Regions from separate parts of the Peribacillus sp. FSL E2-0218 genome, predicted to be linked through region 1. Evidence: riboswitches for the same ligand, from Rfam matches in the RefSeq annotation. Region 1 holds a riboswitch; each other region holds the start of a gene.
The links. A riboswitch is a leader RNA that binds a small molecule or an ion and turns the genes downstream of it on or off. The one in region 1 is predicted to bind S-adenosylmethionine.
Positions count from the first base shown of each region.

Region 2: another riboswitch for S-adenosylmethionine. It lies ahead of MHI53_RS05825 (methionine biosynthesis PLP-dependent protein); the one in region 1 lies ahead of MHI53_RS22365 (5-methyltetrahydropteroyltriglutamate--homocysteine S-methyltransferase).
Region 3: another riboswitch for S-adenosylmethionine. It lies ahead of MHI53_RS13570 (bifunctional homocysteine S-methyltransferase/methylenetetrahydrofolate reductase); the one in region 1 lies ahead of MHI53_RS22365 (5-methyltetrahydropteroyltriglutamate--homocysteine S-methyltransferase).

Region 1 is NZ_CP150304.1:4,617,688-4,623,940, reverse strand. Features, by position in the region: gene MHI53_RS22370 (PadR family transcriptional regulator) at 18-560, shown strand; gene MHI53_RS22365 (5-methyltetrahydropteroyltriglutamate--homocysteine S-methyltransferase) at 616-1,719, opposite strand; SAM riboswitch class I at 1,913-2,014, opposite strand; gene MHI53_RS22360 (hypothetical protein) at 2,199-2,636, shown strand; gene MHI53_RS22355 (glycerol-3-phosphate responsive antiterminator) at 2,767-3,309, shown strand; gene MHI53_RS22350 (MIP/aquaporin family protein) at 3,541-4,365, shown strand; gene glpK (glycerol kinase GlpK) at 4,386-5,876, shown strand; gene MHI53_RS22340 (glycerol-3-phosphate dehydrogenase/oxidase) at 6,207-6,253, shown strand, end outside.
Region 2 is NZ_CP150304.1:1,219,488-1,225,740, reverse strand. Features, by position in the region: gene MHI53_RS05845 (helix-turn-helix domain-containing protein) at 1-687, shown strand, start outside; gene ugpC (sn-glycerol-3-phosphate ABC transporter ATP-binding protein UgpC) at 815-1,960, shown strand; gene MHI53_RS05835 (hypothetical protein) at 2,026-2,268, opposite strand; gene fumC (class II fumarate hydratase) at 2,379-3,761, opposite strand; SAM riboswitch class I at 4,085-4,197, shown strand; gene MHI53_RS05825 (methionine biosynthesis PLP-dependent protein) at 4,283-5,395, shown strand; gene metC (cystathionine beta-lyase) at 5,392-6,253, shown strand, end outside.
Region 3 is NZ_CP150304.1:2,833,427-2,839,679, forward strand. Features, by position in the region: gene metH (methionine synthase) at 1-1,895, opposite strand, end outside; gene MHI53_RS13570 (bifunctional homocysteine S-methyltransferase/methylenetetrahydrofolate reductase) at 1,888-3,735, opposite strand; SAM riboswitch class I at 3,839-3,937, opposite strand; gene MHI53_RS13575 (MOSC domain-containing protein) at 4,044-4,697, opposite strand; gene MHI53_RS13580 (Ku protein) at 5,100-5,939, opposite strand; gene ligD (DNA ligase D) at 6,092-6,253, shown strand, end outside.

The DNA of each region.
Region 1 (6,253 bases):
TGAAGGGAGTTTTAACCGTGTCGATCCAAATTTATATCCTGGGTATTTTAGCTGAAGAAAAAAGCTATCCATATATGTTGAAAAAGCGATTATCCGAACCGATTCCAATTGATAAATTTACCGGAATTACCGAAAGTAAATTGTATTACCATTTTGACAAGCTGGCTGCCAATCGGTTTATCGAGCCGGTCGAAACGATAAAGGAAGAGAATCGGCCAGATAAACATGTCTATCAAATTACGGAAAAGGGAAGGGGAGAATTGGTAAAACGGATTTATCAAACGTTCGAAAAAGCCTCCCAAATCACGGATATGTACATTGCTCTCACGAATATTAAGCATGTGGATAGCGAAAAAGTAATAGCGATCTTAGAGCGCAAAATTGAAGAGCATCGATTGGCATGGGAAACATATTTAAGTTTTGACCAGCCGGTTGATGAGGAATCTGATCAATATTTGGGATATAAATTCATTAAGGAGCATTCATACAGCCGGGCACAGCATACAGCCGAATGGCTCGAGGAGCTTGTTTCACGTATAAAAGAAAATGCCCCCCAATAGCAGATGCACCGAAAAGGCCATTTCCCAATAAGGGGAATGGCCTTTTCGGGATGAATCATCCCCACACTTCTTTTGCTACTTCAACGACGAATTTCAGCTTTTCCCATTGTTGTTCTTCCGTAAGCTTGTTGCCATGATGGGTGGAAGCGAATCCGCATTGAGGGCTTAAGCATAATTGCTCGAGCGGAACGAACTGAGCGGCTTCTTTAATGCGGGCCTTGATGGCTTCCTTGTCTTCGATTTCTCCATTTTTTGACGTGACGACTCCAAGTACGACCTTCGCCCCGCCAGTAGGGATGTGTTCCAATGGCTTGAAATCGCCAGAGCGATTATCGTCATATTCGAGGAAGAATCCATCCACTTTTTCTTTTGCCAATAATGTCGGGGCTATGCGGGCATAGCTGCCTTCGAATGCCCAGGTCGACTGGTAGTTTCCGCGGCATAGATGTGTCGTGATGATCAAATCGTCTGGTTTGCCTTCCAATGATCCATTGATGACACGCAAAGCCAAATCGATTAATTGTTCGCGCGTATATTTTCCATCCTTGAACTGGAAATCAGGAGCTGAAAGTCTGGCAATGTATACATCATCCAGTTGAAGGTAACGCACACCTGCCTCATAAAAGGCTTTTAAAGCATCCTGGTACGTTTGGATGATATCATTTGCATAATCCTCCATATCAGGGTAGATGTCTTCATTATGAACCCCGGCAGCAAATAATTGATTGGGGCTGGGAATCGTTTGTTTGGCGACGGCACGCCCGCCGACGATTTTGTTCAATTCGATAAAATCGTTAAGGAAGGGGTGCTTAGGGTTGAATGAAACCTTCCCGATATTGCGAACGTTGTATCGCTCGGTTTCGACACCATCGAATGTGAGTCCTTTTTCAGTCACGTACCCCTCGATGCCATTTAAATGCTCAAGGAAGTCGAAGTGCCACCATGTGCGTCTGAATTCCCCGTCGGTCACGACCTCCAAGCCGACTTCGATTTGCTTATCGACGATCCGTTTAATTTCTTCGGTTTCAACCTCGCGGAGTCTCTCAGCAGAGAGGGCGCCTTCCTTAAATTGCTTTCTGGCCTGATGGATACGATCCGGTCTTAATAAACTTCCGACGTGATCCGCCCTGAAGGGGGCCTTTGTTAAAGTGATTGACATGTTGCATTCCTTCTTTCCCTGTATAAAATAAAGGCACGTTTCGTAAGGATTGTTGTTTTTAATACGAGCGTTGAAAAGGCAATCAACCACACGGCATGACTTGGTGAATAGCAACAAAATAGGCGAAAACGGCCAAAATAAAAAACCTCTTCTTAAAGATAAGAAGAGGGGTAGGCAACAAGGTCATGTACTCTTCTTATCTTCAAGCTTTTACACTTCTGGAATTAGCACAGTACATCGAAAGTCTGTTGCTGAGGTATCAAAGGGCCAGTCCCTCCACCTCTCTTGATAAGAGTTGTCTATTAAATTACTTACGACTATACAGGGAGTTGTTCCAAAGGTCAAGGTCTGAAACCGAAACATTTAGAATATAGCGATTATTGGGAGGCCTGATGCAATGAACAAGAAATCCGACCTCACATATGCTATAACCGATGTTCCATATTGTGAGGAAATAGGTAGGAAGGGATGGGAGCAGGGTGAGTGCATTCGATGCATCGACTATTTTTGGGAAGGGATTGCCGATCACGCTAAGGGCAGCCATGCTGGAGAGAATGATAAAAACGCGATTATATGAACATGATATCCAAGTCGAGATTACGCCAGAGCATATTGTCCTTTGGGGAACGACCGAAGTGAAGAAAATGATGTTCAAGAAAAAGGTATCATTCCGAATGGCATTAAAGCCGGTCCATACGGAAAAAAGAACGATAACATTCGAATTGATCGAGTTGAAGCCAATAGATCGGGATTTCATAAATCAAAAGCTTTTTAACAGACCGCCCATATTTGAATATGATAACAGAAGGATCAAAATGAATATGAATGCCTGGAACATCGTCAGGAAAATCCCGATAGGCACGATCCAATCTTGTGAGCTGGTCGATGGCGGATTGAAAATGACCCTTTCCTTATGACGGGTACATACATTTTCGCGCGCGTCCATTTATCGGGGGTAGAAAAATGTGTTTGATAAATCAAGTTCTTTAAAATATACTAAGTTCCTGAAAGTTTGGATTTTTTCCGGAAGATAAGGGGGGGAAATGAATGGATCAGAAGATTTTGCCTGCCTCGGCAAGCATGAAAGATTTCGAAAGATTCCTGGATAGCCCGTATGAAATAGGGGTATTTCTTGATCTTCATATCTCTCAATTGAAAAATGTCAGTATGATGGCAAAGCAGCATAATAAGAAAATGATTTACCATGTCGATTTGATCCATGGCATCAGAAGTGATGAATACGCGGCGGAATTCATTTGTCAGGAATATAATCCCTTTGGGCTGATTTCCACCAAAACAAGCGTTATTCTGAAAGCGAAGCAAAAGGGTGTCATTGCCATCCAGCGAATTTTTTTAATAGATACACATGCGCTGGAGAAAAGCTACAAGCTGGTGCAGAAAACCAAGCCAGATTACATTGAGGTTTTGCCGGGGGCCATGCCCTGGATGATAAAAGAAGTGAAGGAGCGGTTACAAACACCGATTTTTGCAGGAGGTCTTATCCGGACTTCGGATGAAGTCTTGAACGCCCTAGAGGCAGGCGCATCGGCCATTACCACTTCCAAAACCGAGTTATGGGATATCATTTGAACCGTTCGGGCATGAAAGAAAAAAATGCAAAAATAATAGATTGATTTTTCACAAAGTGTTTGACAGCGTTTTCACAACCTAGTATATTGTAAATTACAAGTTAATATATGTGACGGAGACTAGGAGATTCACAACAGAGCCATTCATGTTTTTTATGAGGATGGTTCTGCTGTGAATCTCCTTTTATTTGTTGTCAAAGATTTACAATTCATTAGGGGAGAGGTTTTATTCATGACACCATTTTGGGGAGAATTGGTAGGCACGATGATTTTGATAGTATTCGGTGCAGGTATCGGGGCAGGTTCAAGTTTGAAGGGTTCCTATGCTAAAGACGCGGGATGGATCGTTATTACGATTGCATGGGGACTGGCGGTTACGATGGGCATTTTTGCAGTAGGCTCGATAAGCGGTGCCCACTTGAATCCGGCCGTTACAATCGGATTCGCCATCATTGGAAAGTTTCCTTGGAGTGATGTGCCGGTTTATATCGCTGCTCAACTGATAGGAGCGATCCTGGGGGCAGCCCTCGTATTCTTTCATTATTTGCCACACTGGAAGGCTACTGAGGATCCAGGTGCGAAGCTTGGTGTGTTCGCCACGGCTCCTGCCATCCCGCATACATTTTCCAATCTATTAAGTGAAATGATCGGGACATTCATCCTTATCCTTGGCTTATTATTCATCGGGGCCAATAATTTCACGGAAGGTTTGAACCCATTCGCTGTCGGCCTATTGATCGTCGTGATCGGGATGTCCCTTGGGGGCACGACAGGATATGCGATCAATCCGGCCCGGGATCTGGGACCGCGCATCGCGCACTTTTTGCTGCCGATACCGGGTAAAGGAAACTCGAATTGGGGCTACTCGTGGATTCCGGTCGTTGGACCGATCGTTGGAGGTTCACTTGGTGCCGTTTGTTATAAAGCCTTCTTTTTGGGGGATATAACAGTAGGGTTTTGGTCTGTTTTGGGAGTAAGCGTGATACTATTGGCACTAGCATATGTTTTTGGAAAAAAGCAGGCGCATGAATTGGAAAGCAGGAATATCGCTAGTTAATTTAAAGGAGGGCATTGACCATGGAAACATATATTTTATCTTTAGACCAAGGAACGACAAGTTCACGGGCGATCTTATTTAACCAAAAGGGCGAAATCGTCCATTCTTCGCAAAAGGAATTCACTCAGCACTTTCCTAAGCCGGGCTGGGTCGAGCATAATGCCAATGAAATTTGGGGATCGATTCTAGCGGTAATCGCCGGGGTGCTTTCGGAATCGGGTGTCAAGCCAGAGCAAGTTGCCGGCATCGGGATCACCAATCAGCGTGAAACGGCAGTCGTTTGGGATAAGGAGACAGGGGTCCCCGTTTATAATGCAATTGTCTGGCAGTCCAGGCAAACAAGCGAAATCTGCGATGAATTGAAGGAAAAGGGATTGAATGACCTATTCCGGGATAAGACGGGATTGCTGATCGATGCCTATTTTTCCGGTACCAAGGTGAAATGGATCCTCGATAATGTGGAAGGCGCACGGCAAAGGGCGGATGAAGGCAAGCTATTATTCGGCACCATCGATACTTGGCTGATTTGGAAGCTTTCAGGAGGCAAGGCTCACGTCACGGACTATTCCAATGCCTCCCGGACATTGATGTACAACATCCATGAACTGAAATGGGATGAAGAACTTCTGGAAATATTGACCGTTCCAAAATCGATGCTCCCGGAAGTTAGGCCTTCCTCCGAAGAGTACGCACGTACGATCGAGTATCATTTCTTCGGACAATCGATTCCGATTGCAGGCGCGGCCGGTGACCAGCAGGCAGCCCTGTTTGGCCAAGCCTGCTTCAGTGAAGGAATGGCCAAAAACACGTATGGTACTGGCTGCTTCATGCTCATGAATACAGGAACCAAGGCTGTCAGTTCCGAACATGGACTATTGACGACGCTTGCTTGGGGATTGAACGGGAAGGTGGAATATGCCCTGGAAGGCAGTATATTCGTAGCCGGTTCAGCCATCCAATGGCTGCGTGATGGACTGCGGATGCTGAATGATGCCAAGGACAGCGAGGCCTATGCAAAACGAGTCGAAAGCACGGACGGCGTATATGTAGTGCCGGCATTTGTAGGGCTCGGGACTCCATATTGGGACAGCGAGGTTCGGGGAGCCGTTTTCGGATTGACACGCGGTACCTCAAAGGAACATTTCATCCGGGCCACGCTTGAATCATTGGCCTATCAAGCGAAAGATGTCCTTGACGCCATGGAGGCCGATTCCGGCATCGAGCTTCAGACATTGAGAGTGGATGGCGGGGCCGTCAAAAATGACTTCTTAATGCAATTCCAAAGTGATTTACTGCAAGTGCCTGTCGAAAGACCGACGATAAACGAAACGACTGCACTAGGCGCTGCCTATCTAGCCGGACTTGCCGTTGGCTATTGGAAGGATCAAGAAGAAATTTCCCGGCAATGGGCGATAGATAAAACCTTCAAACCAGCCATGGAACAGCAAGCAAGCGAAGAATTATATGGAGGCTGGAAAAAAGCCGTACATGCAGCGATGGCCTTTAAATAAAAAAAACAAGGCAATTCCTTTCTAAAATCGATTGGAGTATGGTATACTGAAATCAAGTTAATAACTCGGCCGGAGAACAGGAGAGACCATGAATGCGTTATCGTGCAGACGATAATGTGCATTTATGGTCTCTTTTTTGTATTCCTTTCCAGATTATGGATAGTAAGGGCCATAACCAAGATAAACGAACCAATTAACAATAAAAGCAAAAGCTCACGAGTGCAGCGCCAATTCGCGAGTAACGAACGCAAATTAACGAGTAATGGCACAAACTGACGTGTAAACGTCTAAATATACTAGTAAAACAAGCTGATGAAGGGGGAGTTAAGGATGAAGTTTTCGAATAAATATCGGGAAGAAACGATCGGACTGCTGAA
Region 2 (6,253 bases), 1.8 Mb from region 1:
TCGGAACCATCTTGGAATGCTTTTTTAACCGAACCGAATGCACCCCTGCCTTTGACAAGCTGGGAAAACGTGCGCTTCATTCACTTCAAGCTGAGTCATGCCGATTTTTCCCGGCCTGATTTTGAAGATGCCTGCCTTGCTTTCGTGCCATCCGACGCAGCCTTGATCTGGGACAATGAGACGGAGGGAATCCTGATTGAAACGGACAAGGGTGAGGCATTATCGAAGAACGACCTGCTCGCCATCTCCTCTACACTGGAAAGTGATTTTTATGTAAAGACGCGGATGTTCACCGGGCGCTTTCACCTTGTCAGCCAAGACCTTCATAACCACAGGCTTCGGGAGAAAAAATGTTTTGCCTTGGCACAAGCTGAGTTGCCGGATTTGAAGGTGACCGATTTGGCCGATATCATCCCCTACATACTATTGAATCGGCAATCTGATGCGAATACGCAGTGGTATATCAATCAGATTCTTGGCAAGACCAGGAAGGATACGGAGCTTATCAATACGATCAAAACGTATATCGAGTGTAATTCCAATGCCACACATGCCGCCAAACAGCTTTATATACACCGGAACAGCCTGCAGTACCGGATAGACAAATTCACCGAGAGGACAGGACTCGATATAAGAAACTTTCGGCACGCATTGACTGCTTACTTGCTTATGTTATTGAATGATTGACTTTCCGTTTGCAAGAAAAGGATCATTATCCATTTTTGTGCAATGTGCACATACTTTTTTCTAAACTGATAGCTTAGACTATAGTTAATTGGTACAAGTAATCAGTAGTTTAAAAGGGGGATTTTTCATGGCAGAGCTAGTATTGGATCATATTTTCAAGATTTATGATAAAAAGGTGACGGCTGTTAAGGATTTTAACCTTCATGTTGCCGATAAGGAATTCATTGTGTTTGTAGGACCTTCCGGCTGCGGGAAATCGACGACTTTACGGATGATTGCCGGCCTTGAGGACATCTCACAGGGTGATTTATATATCGACGGCAAACGAGTCAATGATGTACCGCCAAAAGATCGTGATATCGCTATGGTTTTCCAAAACTACGCATTATATCCCCATATGTCCGTCTATGACAATATGGCATTCGGATTAAAACTGAGGAAAACGCCAAAAGCGGAAATTAAGCAAAGGGTCACTGAAGCGGCAAGGATCCTTGGTCTTGAAGAATATCTAAACAGAAAACCTAAAGCGCTTTCAGGCGGGCAGCGCCAACGTGTGGCACTTGGCCGTGCAATAGTAAGGGACGCAAAAGTTTTCTTGATGGATGAGCCGTTATCCAATCTTGACGCAAAACTCCGGGTCCAAATGCGCGCGGAAATAGCCAAGCTACATAAACGACTTGATACAACGACGATATATGTCACACATGACCAAACGGAAGCGATGACGATGGCGACAAGGCTTGTCGTCATGAAGGATGGCATCATCCAACAGGTCGGTGCCCCAAAAGACGTCTATGAGAAACCGATCAACGTTTTCGTCGGAGGTTTTATTGGATCACCTGCCATGAACTTCTTCAACGGGACATTAAAAGAAGGCTTCATCAAAATGGGTGAGCAAACGTTTGAGATACCTGCAGCGAAAATGAGAATGTTGCGTGATCAAGGCTATGTTGGAAAAGATATCATCCTTGGCATCCGGCCGGAGGATTTCCATAATGAAGGTGAATACTTCACGGATTCCCCGAATGCCCTATTCAAAACCCACATCGATGTGGCAGAACTCATGGGGGCGGAAATCATGCTTTACTCCACGCTTGAAGGACAGGACTTCGTTGCACGGGTAGATGCCAAAAATATCATTCATGCAGGCGAAAAAATCGAGCTTGCCCTCGATATGAATAAAGCCCACTTTTTCGATAAAGGAAGCGAACACCGCATTTTTGTCGAAGAGGACGAACAGATGCAGGAAGGTTTGAAATTGTCTGCTAACTAAACATAAAAAAATACCCGTTCATGAACGGGTATTTTTTTATGTTTAGCCGGGATTCAAGGACTCTCCTATTCCTGAACCAATACCACTTCATCATGTCCGCATTCAGGGCATTTCATAAGGTGTGGACATTGGCCTTTTTGTAAGGATTGGGGGTAGCCGTCATTTAGCTTAAGTGTATCGATATCCATATAAGCACTGTATTCATCAGCGTAATCCATGAATTTCCCTTTATCGTCAAGATCATTGCCGCATTCGGGGCAATTCACATGGATTTTTCTCAGACCGTTGCAAAGCGGGCATAAAGACATTGTGTTTCCTCCTTTTCCAGCCTTTGATCCTTAGTATTTGTTGATAGGATGATTTTAACACATTGAAACACCCTCCCCAAAGAAACCAGCGGGAGGGCATTCTTCTGCTATTATTTATTGACCATGTTAGCTGGGTCGACCCATGCATTGAATTCATCTTCCGTCAGGAATTCCAATTTCAACGCCGCTTCTTTAAGGGTTGAGTTGTCCTTGAATGCAGTTTTGGCAATTTTGGCCGCTTTTTCATAACCTATGTGCGGGTTCAACGCCGTAACAAGCATTAGCGAACGATCTACATTTTCTTTGATTTTATCTTCATTGGCAGTGATGCCGACTGCACAGTTATCGTTGAAGGAATGAATGCCGTCCGTCAATAATTTAACCGTTTGCAGGAAGTTGTAGATGATGACCGGTTTGAATACGTTCAATTCGAAGTTCCCTTGGCTGGCTGCAAAACCAATCGTGGCATCGTTACCGACAATTTGTGTTGCAATCATGGTAAGCGCTTCACTTTGGGTTGGATTCACCTTCCCTGGCATGATGGAGCTTCCTGGTTCATTTTCCGGGATGGCAATTTCACCAATTCCGCTTCTTGGGCCACTTGCCAGCCATCTGACATCGTTGGCAATTTTCATTAAATCCGCTGCCAAGGCTTTCAGTGCGCCATGGGCGTACACGATTTCATTATGGCTTGTCAGGGCATGGAACTTATTATCCGATGTGACAAAAGGATGTCCTGTATCCGCAGCGATTTGTTTTGCGGAAAGTCCAGGGAATTCTTTTTTTGTATTGATTCCGGTTCCAACAGCCGTTCCGCCCAGCGCTAGGTTCAATAATTTTTGGCTGCTTTCCTCAATCATCTCCAGGTCTTTATCAAGCATCGCTTTCCAACCGGATATTTCTTGTCCTAAAGTTAACGGGGTTGCATCTTGAAGATGTGTACGGCCAATTTTCACGACATCCCAAAATTCTTTTTCTTTTGCATCGAATGTATCTCTTAGTACTTTGATGGCAGGGACCAGCTTTTCAGCAACTTCCATGAAGGCCGCAATATGCATGGCAGTAGGGAATGTATCATTGGAGCTTTGGGCTTTGTTAACGTCATCATTCGGATGCAGGGCAACGGATTCCCCTATTTCTTTTAACCATTCATTTCCTTTGTTAGCGACCACTTCATTCACGTTCATATTACTTTGCGTGCCGCTCCCCGTTTGCCAGACAACAAGCGGGAAATGTTCATCAAGCGTACCTTCGAGGATCTCACCGCATATCTTGACGATGGCATTCTTTTTCACTTCCGATAAATCACCAAGATCATAGTTCACCTTCGCTGCAGCCTGCTTAACGTATGCAAACGCACGCACCAATTCAATCGGCATTCTTTCGTTACCGATTTTGAAATTGTTCCGGCTTCTCTCGGTCTGTGCTCCCCAATATTTATCAGCAGGCACTTTCACTTCACCCATCGTATCTCGTTCGATTCTGTATTCCATGTGTTCTCCTCCTATGGTTGCACTATTCATCGAAGATCTTATGTATTAATAAATGAATAATGTCGTAATATTCTTTCTCTCCATCCATTGTACAAACATTATTATTTTAAAGCAAAAAAAACCGGTCAAGCGTGCTCTTTTTTCTAAAGGGATCATTCAGGTTTCACTTGAAGGCTACTTCGCCTACATTTCCAGTTTTTTTTATTAACGTAAAACGTTGCCACGCTGGGTTTCAATAGGGACATCCATGCAATCCCTTACCAAATTCTCCTTGACAGTATTTTGTATATATAGTAAATTCAAAAGAAATTGAATAATCTAAACTCTTATCGAGAGAGGTAGAGGGAATGGCCCGATGACACCTCAGCAACCTTCATTTGTTCCAACGAATGAAAAGGTGCTAATTCCACAAGTTTTTGAACTTGGAAGATAAGAAGAATGACTCGTCCCCATTTAATCAAAGTCTTCTTCTTAAAGAAGACTTTTTTTTATTTTTATTACGCAAAGGAGCAGTGAAAATTATGTACAAAACCGAAACATATCTTGCTCAATTAGGAAATCGCAGTGAAACGGCGACAGGAACGGTCAATCCTCCCGTCTACTTCTCGACAGCCTTTCGTCACGAAGGGATTGGCCAATCGACTGGCTTCGATTATACAAGGACAGGTAATCCCACACGCCAACTATTGGAACGTTCGATCGCCGATCTCGAAAAAGGCGATCAAGGTTATGCCTGCAGCTCGGGGATGGCCGCCATTTCTACGATACTGGCGCTTTTCAAATCGGGGGATGCTTGGATTGTCAGCGAAGACCTTTATGGCGGTACATATCGTCTCTTGGAACAAGGCTTTAAGAAATGGGGATTGAAGTGTGACTATGTAAACACATGTTGTTTGGAGGATATCGAGAATGCCATCACTCCTCACACGAAAGCCATCTTCATCGAAACTCCCACTAATCCCCTTATGCAGCAAACGGATATTGGCGCCATTGCCGCATTGGCCAAACGATTCAATGTATTGCTGATCGTCGATAATACTTTTTACACGCCTCTCATTCAACAGCCCATCCTGCTTGGCGCCGATATCGTGATTCACAGCGCAACCAAGTATCTCGGCGGCCATAACGATGTACTCGCCGGACTGATCGTGGCTAGCGGCGCGGAATTATGCGAATCACTAGCCTTCCATCATAATGGCACAGGAGCTGTGTTGAGCCCCTTTGATTCATGGTTGTTGATGCGCGGAATGAAAACTCTTGCACTTCGGATGGAACGCCATGAAAAGAATGCGAAAATACTTGTAGATTACTTGTCGGAGCATGATTGTGTATCGGACGTATTGTATCCCGGAAGAGGCGGCATGATTTCATTCCGGATCATCGATGAAGACGCTGTCAACCCATTTTTACAATCGCTCTCCCTGATTTCGTTTGCGGAAAGCCTTGGCGGTGTTGAAAGCTTCATCACGTACCCGGCCACACAAACACATGCCGATATACCTCTTGAGGTCAGGACGGCGAACGGGGTTTGTAATCGCCTCCTCCGCTTTTCCGTAGGTATCGAAGACAGCGGAGATTTGATTTCCGACTTGCAGCAAGCATTCGCGCATGTAAAAAGGGAGGCCCTCCGATGACAGATCATGATTTTAGCTTTGAAACCAAATTGCTTCATAATCAACATAAATTCGATGCAACGACTGGCGGTGTGAGCGTTCCGATTCAGCACGCCTCCACTTTCCATCAATCCGATATCGATCAATTCGGCAAATATGATTACAGCCGAAGCGGGAACCCGACTCGCGAGGCGTTGGAAGAAATCATTGCCGAACTTGAAGAAGGCACACATGGCTTCGCCTTTTCCTCAGGTATGGCGGCCATTTCAACAGCTTTTCTGCTGTTATCTGCCGGGGACCATATCATCATTTCCGAAGATGTGTACGGGGGAACGTTCAGGATGGTGACCACAGTCCTGACCCGTTTCAAAATTGAACATACTTTCGTTGATATGACGGACCTCGAAAGCATCGAAGCGGCCGTTAAGCCAAATACGAGGGCCATTTACATCGAAACGCCTTCAAACCCATTGCTGAAAGTGACCGATATTTCCGCCGTATGTGATATCGCAAAAAAAATTGGTGCCTTAAGCTTTGTCGATAATACATTCTTGACGCCAGCGCTGCAAAAGCCTTTAACAATTGGCGCTGATGTTGTCCTTCATAGTGCGACGAAGTTCTTGTCCGGGCATAGTGATGTAGTAGCTGGGCTTGCAGTGGTAAAGGACCCTATATTGGCGCAAAGGCTCGGTGCCCTCCAAAACTCCTTCGGGGCCGTTCTTGGTGTTCAGGACGCCTGGCTTGTGATGAGGGGGCTGAAAACCTTGTCCGTAAGAATGGATCACTCCCAAAAAGGGGCTGAAAAAATGGCCGCCTACTTGAAGAATCATCACTTGGTGAAAAAGGTTTATTATCCTGGACTTGCGGATCATCCCCAGC
Region 3 (6,253 bases), 1.8 Mb from region 1:
TTGCCTAACCGCTCGTTCAATGGCAGGACGACACCATCATCCTTCTTCTCCGCTTTTTTGCCACGGTAAAATTCAGTAAAGGTGGCCAAGGTTTCACTGGATGTCTCGAAAAGGAGGGCTTCAGCCAATTTCACTTCATCATCAGGTATCAGGGCGAAGCGTTCAAGCTTTTCCGTATTCACGATAGCGTAATCGAGGCCTGCTTTTGTACAATGATAAAGGAAAACGGCATTCAGGATTTCCCTGCCCCGTGCGGGCAATCCGAACGAAACATTCGAGATGCCAAGTATCGTCAAGCATTCCGGAAACTTATCTTTGATTGCCTTGATTCCTTTCACCGTTTCCAATGCAGATCCGATATATTGCTCATCTCCGGTACCGACTGGAAATACAAGCGGGTCAAAAATGATATCACTTTTGTTTAGACCATATTTATTGACAAGCAAGTCGACAGAACGTGTGGCCACTTCGATTTTCCGTTCAGCATTGACGGCCATCCCCGTTTCGTCGATGGTTCCGACGACGACGGCGGCACCATATTGATGGATAAATGGTACGATTTTTTCAAAACGTTCTTCACCATCTTCAAGATTTATGGAATTGATGATCGATTTTCCTTGTGAATGTTTTAATGCTTGCTCAAGGACGGCTTCATCCGTCGTATCGATGACCAAGGGCACCTTCACCTTTTTGACGACCTCTTCCACGAACTCCTTCATATCGCCGAGCTCATCGCCATCCGGGTCTGCGAGACAAATATCAATGACATGTGCACCTTTTTTCACCTGGGCTCGTGCTATTTCGGCTGCTGGCTCGTAATGTTTTCCACGGATCAGCTCCTTGAATTTTCTTGATCCGATTACATTCGTTCTCTCTCCTACGAATAAAGGACGCATTGACTCATCGTAAATGAGCGGCTCTATGCCTGATACGGCGTGGCCATGAGCAGATTCAGCCTTTACGCGGGGCTGCAGGCCGGAGAGCGCCTTGGAAAGCTCCCTTATGTGCTCAGGTGTCGTACCGCAGCACCCTCCGATGATATTGACCCAGCCTTTTTCGGCAAATTGCTTCATTTTCTCCGCAAGGGAAACCGGTGACTCATGATAATGTCCCTCCTCATCCGGAAGGCCGGCATTCGGGTAACAGCTGATGGCACTATTTGAAATCTCTGCAAGCGTCCGGATATGATCGATCATGAACTCCGGTCCTGTCGCACAATTCAAGCCGACAGCAATAGGTTTCATATGTTCGACCGATAAATAGAAAGCTTCTATCGACTGGCCGGCAAGTGTAGTGCCCATCGGTTCGATCGTACCGGATATCATCACCGGGACTTCTTTTCCGATTTTGGCGAAGGCGGCTTTTATTCCAGAAAAGGCCGCCTTGACATTAAGCATGTCCTGACACGTTTCCACCAATAAAAGGTCGACACCGCCGTCCAAGAGGCCGAGTGCCTGCTCTTCGTAAGAGTCGGTTAAAACATCGAAAGTCGTTCCTCCTGTAACCGATAGGGTTTTTGTCGTGGGCCCCATCGAGCCTGCTACATATCTTGGCCAGCTACCCTTTGAATACTTTTCACAAGCGTTGACGGCAAGCTCTGCGGAAATTTTATTAAGTTTGTATGCAATCGTGCTTATTTGGTATTCATCAAGAACGATGCTTGTCGCACCAAAAGTATTTGTCTCGATGATATCTGCACCTGCTGCCAAATAAGTTTCGTGGATGGATTGGATGAGTTCCGGCTGCGTCAGCGATAAATATTCATTGCATCCCTCGAACTGCTCGCCTCCGAAATCCGCTGCCGTCAAATTCTCTGCCTGAAGCATGGTTCCCATCGCTCCATCAAGCAGGAGAATTTTGGAATCCAACTGTTCTTGTATCGCTTTTTTATTCATGCACTGCCACCTCTGATGTTTGTTTACTATCGGCTTTCCTTATATATTTGGTAAGTTCGGCTGTCATTTCATAACGAAGGAATGGGGTGATTAAATAGATTCCCTTGAATTTATCCCTTGCTGCGTCCACTAGCTCCCTTGCAATGCTCACGCCTTCTATCCTTGCCTTTACAGGATCATCCCCGGCTAATGCCATCGCTCTCCTGACATTGTCAGGCAATTTGATGCCTGGGATTTCGTTGTGGATGAATTCGGCATTCCGCGTGCTTGTCAAGGGCATGATACCGATAAAAATCGGCGTTTCCAAATGTTTGGTCGCTTCATGAACTTCTTCCATCTGTTGGACTGAATAAATGGGCTGTGTCAAAAAGGAATGAGCACCACAGGCAATTTTCTTTTCCATACGCTGCACCGCTTTATCCAAGTACTTCACATTGGGATTAAATGCGGCGGCAATTTTGAAATTTGCCCGTTGGCCCAAGCTTTGACCCGAATAGGAAAGGCCTTCATTAAATTGTTTGACCATGCTTATCAAGTCAAAGGAGGATAAATCATAAACCGAAGTGGCTCCAGGGAAGTCCCCGATCTTGGATGGATCGCCGGTAATGATCAATATCTCATTCAAGCCTACCGTCTGCAGGCCCATTAAATGGGATTGCAGGCCGATTAAATTACGGTCACGACATGTTATATGTACCATTGGTTTCACATTCAATTGATCTTTCAGTAGATTTGCCAACGCTTCATTCGATATCCTCGGGGAAGCAAGTGAATTATCCGCTAATGTAATCGAATCGACCCCTGCACTTTTCAAAGCCTTCGCCCCGACCATGAAAGTTTCTATTCCCAGCTTCTTCGGTGGATCGAGTTCAACAAGGATCGTCCTTTCTGTTTTGGCCTTTTCATATAGAGGAAGTTCTCCTTCTCTATCACTGATCTCCATTATTTCTATTTCACGGGGTTTCGTTAATTTTTCTTTCACGGGAACCAGGCTTCCAACTGCATTCTTCACAGCTTGAATATGCAGAGGAGTCGTACCGCAGCATCCGCCTATGATCGTGGCACCCTGCTTACGTAAGTCCAGGGCACTCGAACTGAAATATTCAGGCACTGCCTTATAGACGAGCCTGCCGTCCACATAATCCGGGAGACTGGCATTTGGATAGATGGCAATCGAAGCATGCTTTGGCAGGCTCACTTCTTCCAAGGCACGAATCATATGGTGCGGACCAAGTCGGCAATTCACGCCGACGACATCGGCTCCCAATTGCTCGAGTTTTTGAAAGGCTTCATTCAAATGGATCCCATTTTGGAGATTGCCCAATTCATGCATTGAAACATTTGCGATGATTGGCAGTTCCGTTTCTTTTTTTACGATTTCCAGCACGGTTTCCAGTTCTTCGAGGTCATAAAAGGTTTCCAGGAGAATCCCATCCGGGCTTTCCATCAGCAGGCTGTAAAGTTGTTCACGAAAGCCTCGCTTTATTTCCTCCATGCTTAAATCCGATTTTCTTATACTCCGCTGGGCCCCGATCGTACCGAAGACATAGGCCTTGCCTTTTGCCGCTTTTTTGGCAAGGATGACTCCCTGACGATTGATCTTGCTTACCTCATCTTCTAGTCCATGTCGCTTCAACTTGTTGAAGTTGGCACCATACGTGTTCGATTGTAGGATGTCGGCACCTGCCTCCAAATAGGCACGATGGATCGATTCTATTTGACCTGGATTGGTACAGTTTAATTCCTCATAACATTGATCGATGCCATAGGAGTATAATAAAGTCCCCATCGCCCCTTCTCCAACCAGCATTCTTTCTTTCAATTCTTTACGAAAATTCATTATTACACCCTCTCTCAAAAACAATTCTGTTTTTGTCATATTCTAAGCGTATGAGAGAAAAGAAAAAAAACCTTCTCAAAGAAGAAGGTTTCTTGGAACATTCTCCTCATCTATCAAGCTCCGCTTGCTGGATTTAGCACCTTTGCCTAAGCTGGTTGCTGAGGTTTCGTCGGGCCAGTCCCTCCACCTCTCTCGATAAGATCGATATATAATTTTCATAAAATTTTAAAATTTATTTATATTTAATTTACCTTAATAATCTGTTAATTTCAATACCTTACCGCGCATTTTTTCATTTTCCCTACAATTCATTCAGTCCTGCCAGCCTGAATGCGCTTTACGGCCCTTTGTTTCCAGTCGTCCGCGAGTGAATCCACAGCAAGTAATGCACTCGCTCCTTCCTCCCCGTCCCGTCCATGAAGGATCACCTCAGTTGCGAATTGAACCGTGATTTTTTCCTGCTGGCGTTCGAGTAACAAAATTTCATCTTGTTTCTTTATGGTCCCCTCTTTGATCACTCTTGCAAAATAACCAGTGAAACCCGTTTTCATAACTATTTTCGAAAGCCCGGCCTCACGGTTAAAATGGGAAATCGTCGAACATGGGATCCTTCCCTGGTTAATTTGGACGATCGCATCGCCTATTTGATAAATATCACCAATATAGGTAGCATCCTCTGTCATCCCTGCAACGGTTACATTTTCACCAAACGCGGGAATATCAAGCCTTTTATTGAACTTCTCATTCCATAATGCGTAGTGTTCATAGGGATAAAAACATACGACTCGATCAGGGCCTCCATGAAACTTTTCATTGCCTACCCCATCACCCATTAGGCCAGATTTCGTTACAGTCACGGTGTCCACTGCTTGTTTATTCATGGCAGAAAAAATGTTGACATTCGCAAATGTTTCTTGTTTGGGCTTACTGACTTGAAGTGAAACTATTTTCTTGTTTTCCATTCTTCGTCTCCCTATCCTCATTTAGTATATACCATCCTTATATGAATAAATTATACTAAAAATCCATTTGATTCTATAGCCGAATAGGAGAATATCCCAAACTTAAAAACCGAAAACGGTTCCCATGCTTTCAATTGGTTGAAATATCATGGAATTCCAGAAAAAATCATCAGTAAGTTATCGTAATTTTGTTGCTATTTCAGAATTAAATATGATAGAATATGAACACAATATATAGTCGAAAACTACAACGGTTCGCCTATATGTTGATTTCACGATTGAATTCCTCATTGTCGCTCTTAAGGGAGCGATTTTTTTTTTGCCCTGCATCGATCTCCACTTAAACGAAAACCCAAATAAAAAGCCAAGCGACGCACTCCTACTCCGCTTGGCTTTTTAGTATTATGCTTGTTTCTTTTTTTTCGTTGCCGCCTTCTTACGGGTGGTTCTTTTCTCCGGTTCTTCATGCTTCGTCCGGTCAATGGAAGCTTGCAACGCCTCCATTAAATCGGTTACATTGTTTGCTGCCGGTTCCGACGTTTTGGCTGCAATCGTCTTCTGTCCCGTTTTCTTTGATTCAATCAGTTCGAGTAAAGCGGTGCGATAATCATCCGTGTATTTGGTTGGTTCAAAAGTCGACGTTAATTGATCGATTAAAAGCACGGCCGTATCAATTTCTTTTTTTACGATCGCATCATTTGCAGGGATGTTCGGAACATCGGCTGCGGAGCGGACTTCATCCGGATAATGAATCGTCTCCATCACAAGGGTATTATCAACGACCCGAATGACTGCCATTTGCTCTTTTGAGCGAATGATGATTTTGGCGATCCCCACCTTATTGGATTCCTTAAGTGCCTGTCTTAGAAGGGAATAAGCCTTAATCCCCCCATCATTGGGGGACATATAATAACTGCGGTTAAAATAGATCGGATCTATTTCTTCTATTTTCACGAAATCCACGATTTCCACTGCTTTTTCTTCATTCTGTTTTTTTAGCTGTTCCAGTTCATTGTCCTCCAAAACGACAAACTTTCCTTTTGTATATTCGAAAGCGCGGACAATATCATCTTTACCCACTTCTTTCTGGCAAACCGGACACACTTTTTCATATTTGATTGGTGAATGACATTCCTTGTGCAGTGTCCGTAAAGATATATCCTTATCTTCCGTAGCCGCATGAAGTTTAATCGGAATGTTCACCAAACCGAATGATATGCTCCCCTTCCACATTGTATGCATATGGGTCACCTCATAACTTATTTTTAATTTTGAGAACACAGTTATTATTCCCCTTTGTAAAAAAAAAACCGAAAAAAAATTTGCCAACTCTAACCCGTTGTTTTTTTGGCAAAATAATGTTAATCATTTATTTGCGGAAGGTGTTTTTCAAAATGAAACCGATGCTGCCCACTTATTACCCGGAAGCGCCCGTCTCTAACGATTGGCGTTATGAAGTCAAATATGACGGCTTTAGGGCCATCTTAACGATTGACTCCGATACGATAAGCATCAAGAGTCGAAACGAGAAGGAATTATCCACGTTATTCCCGGAA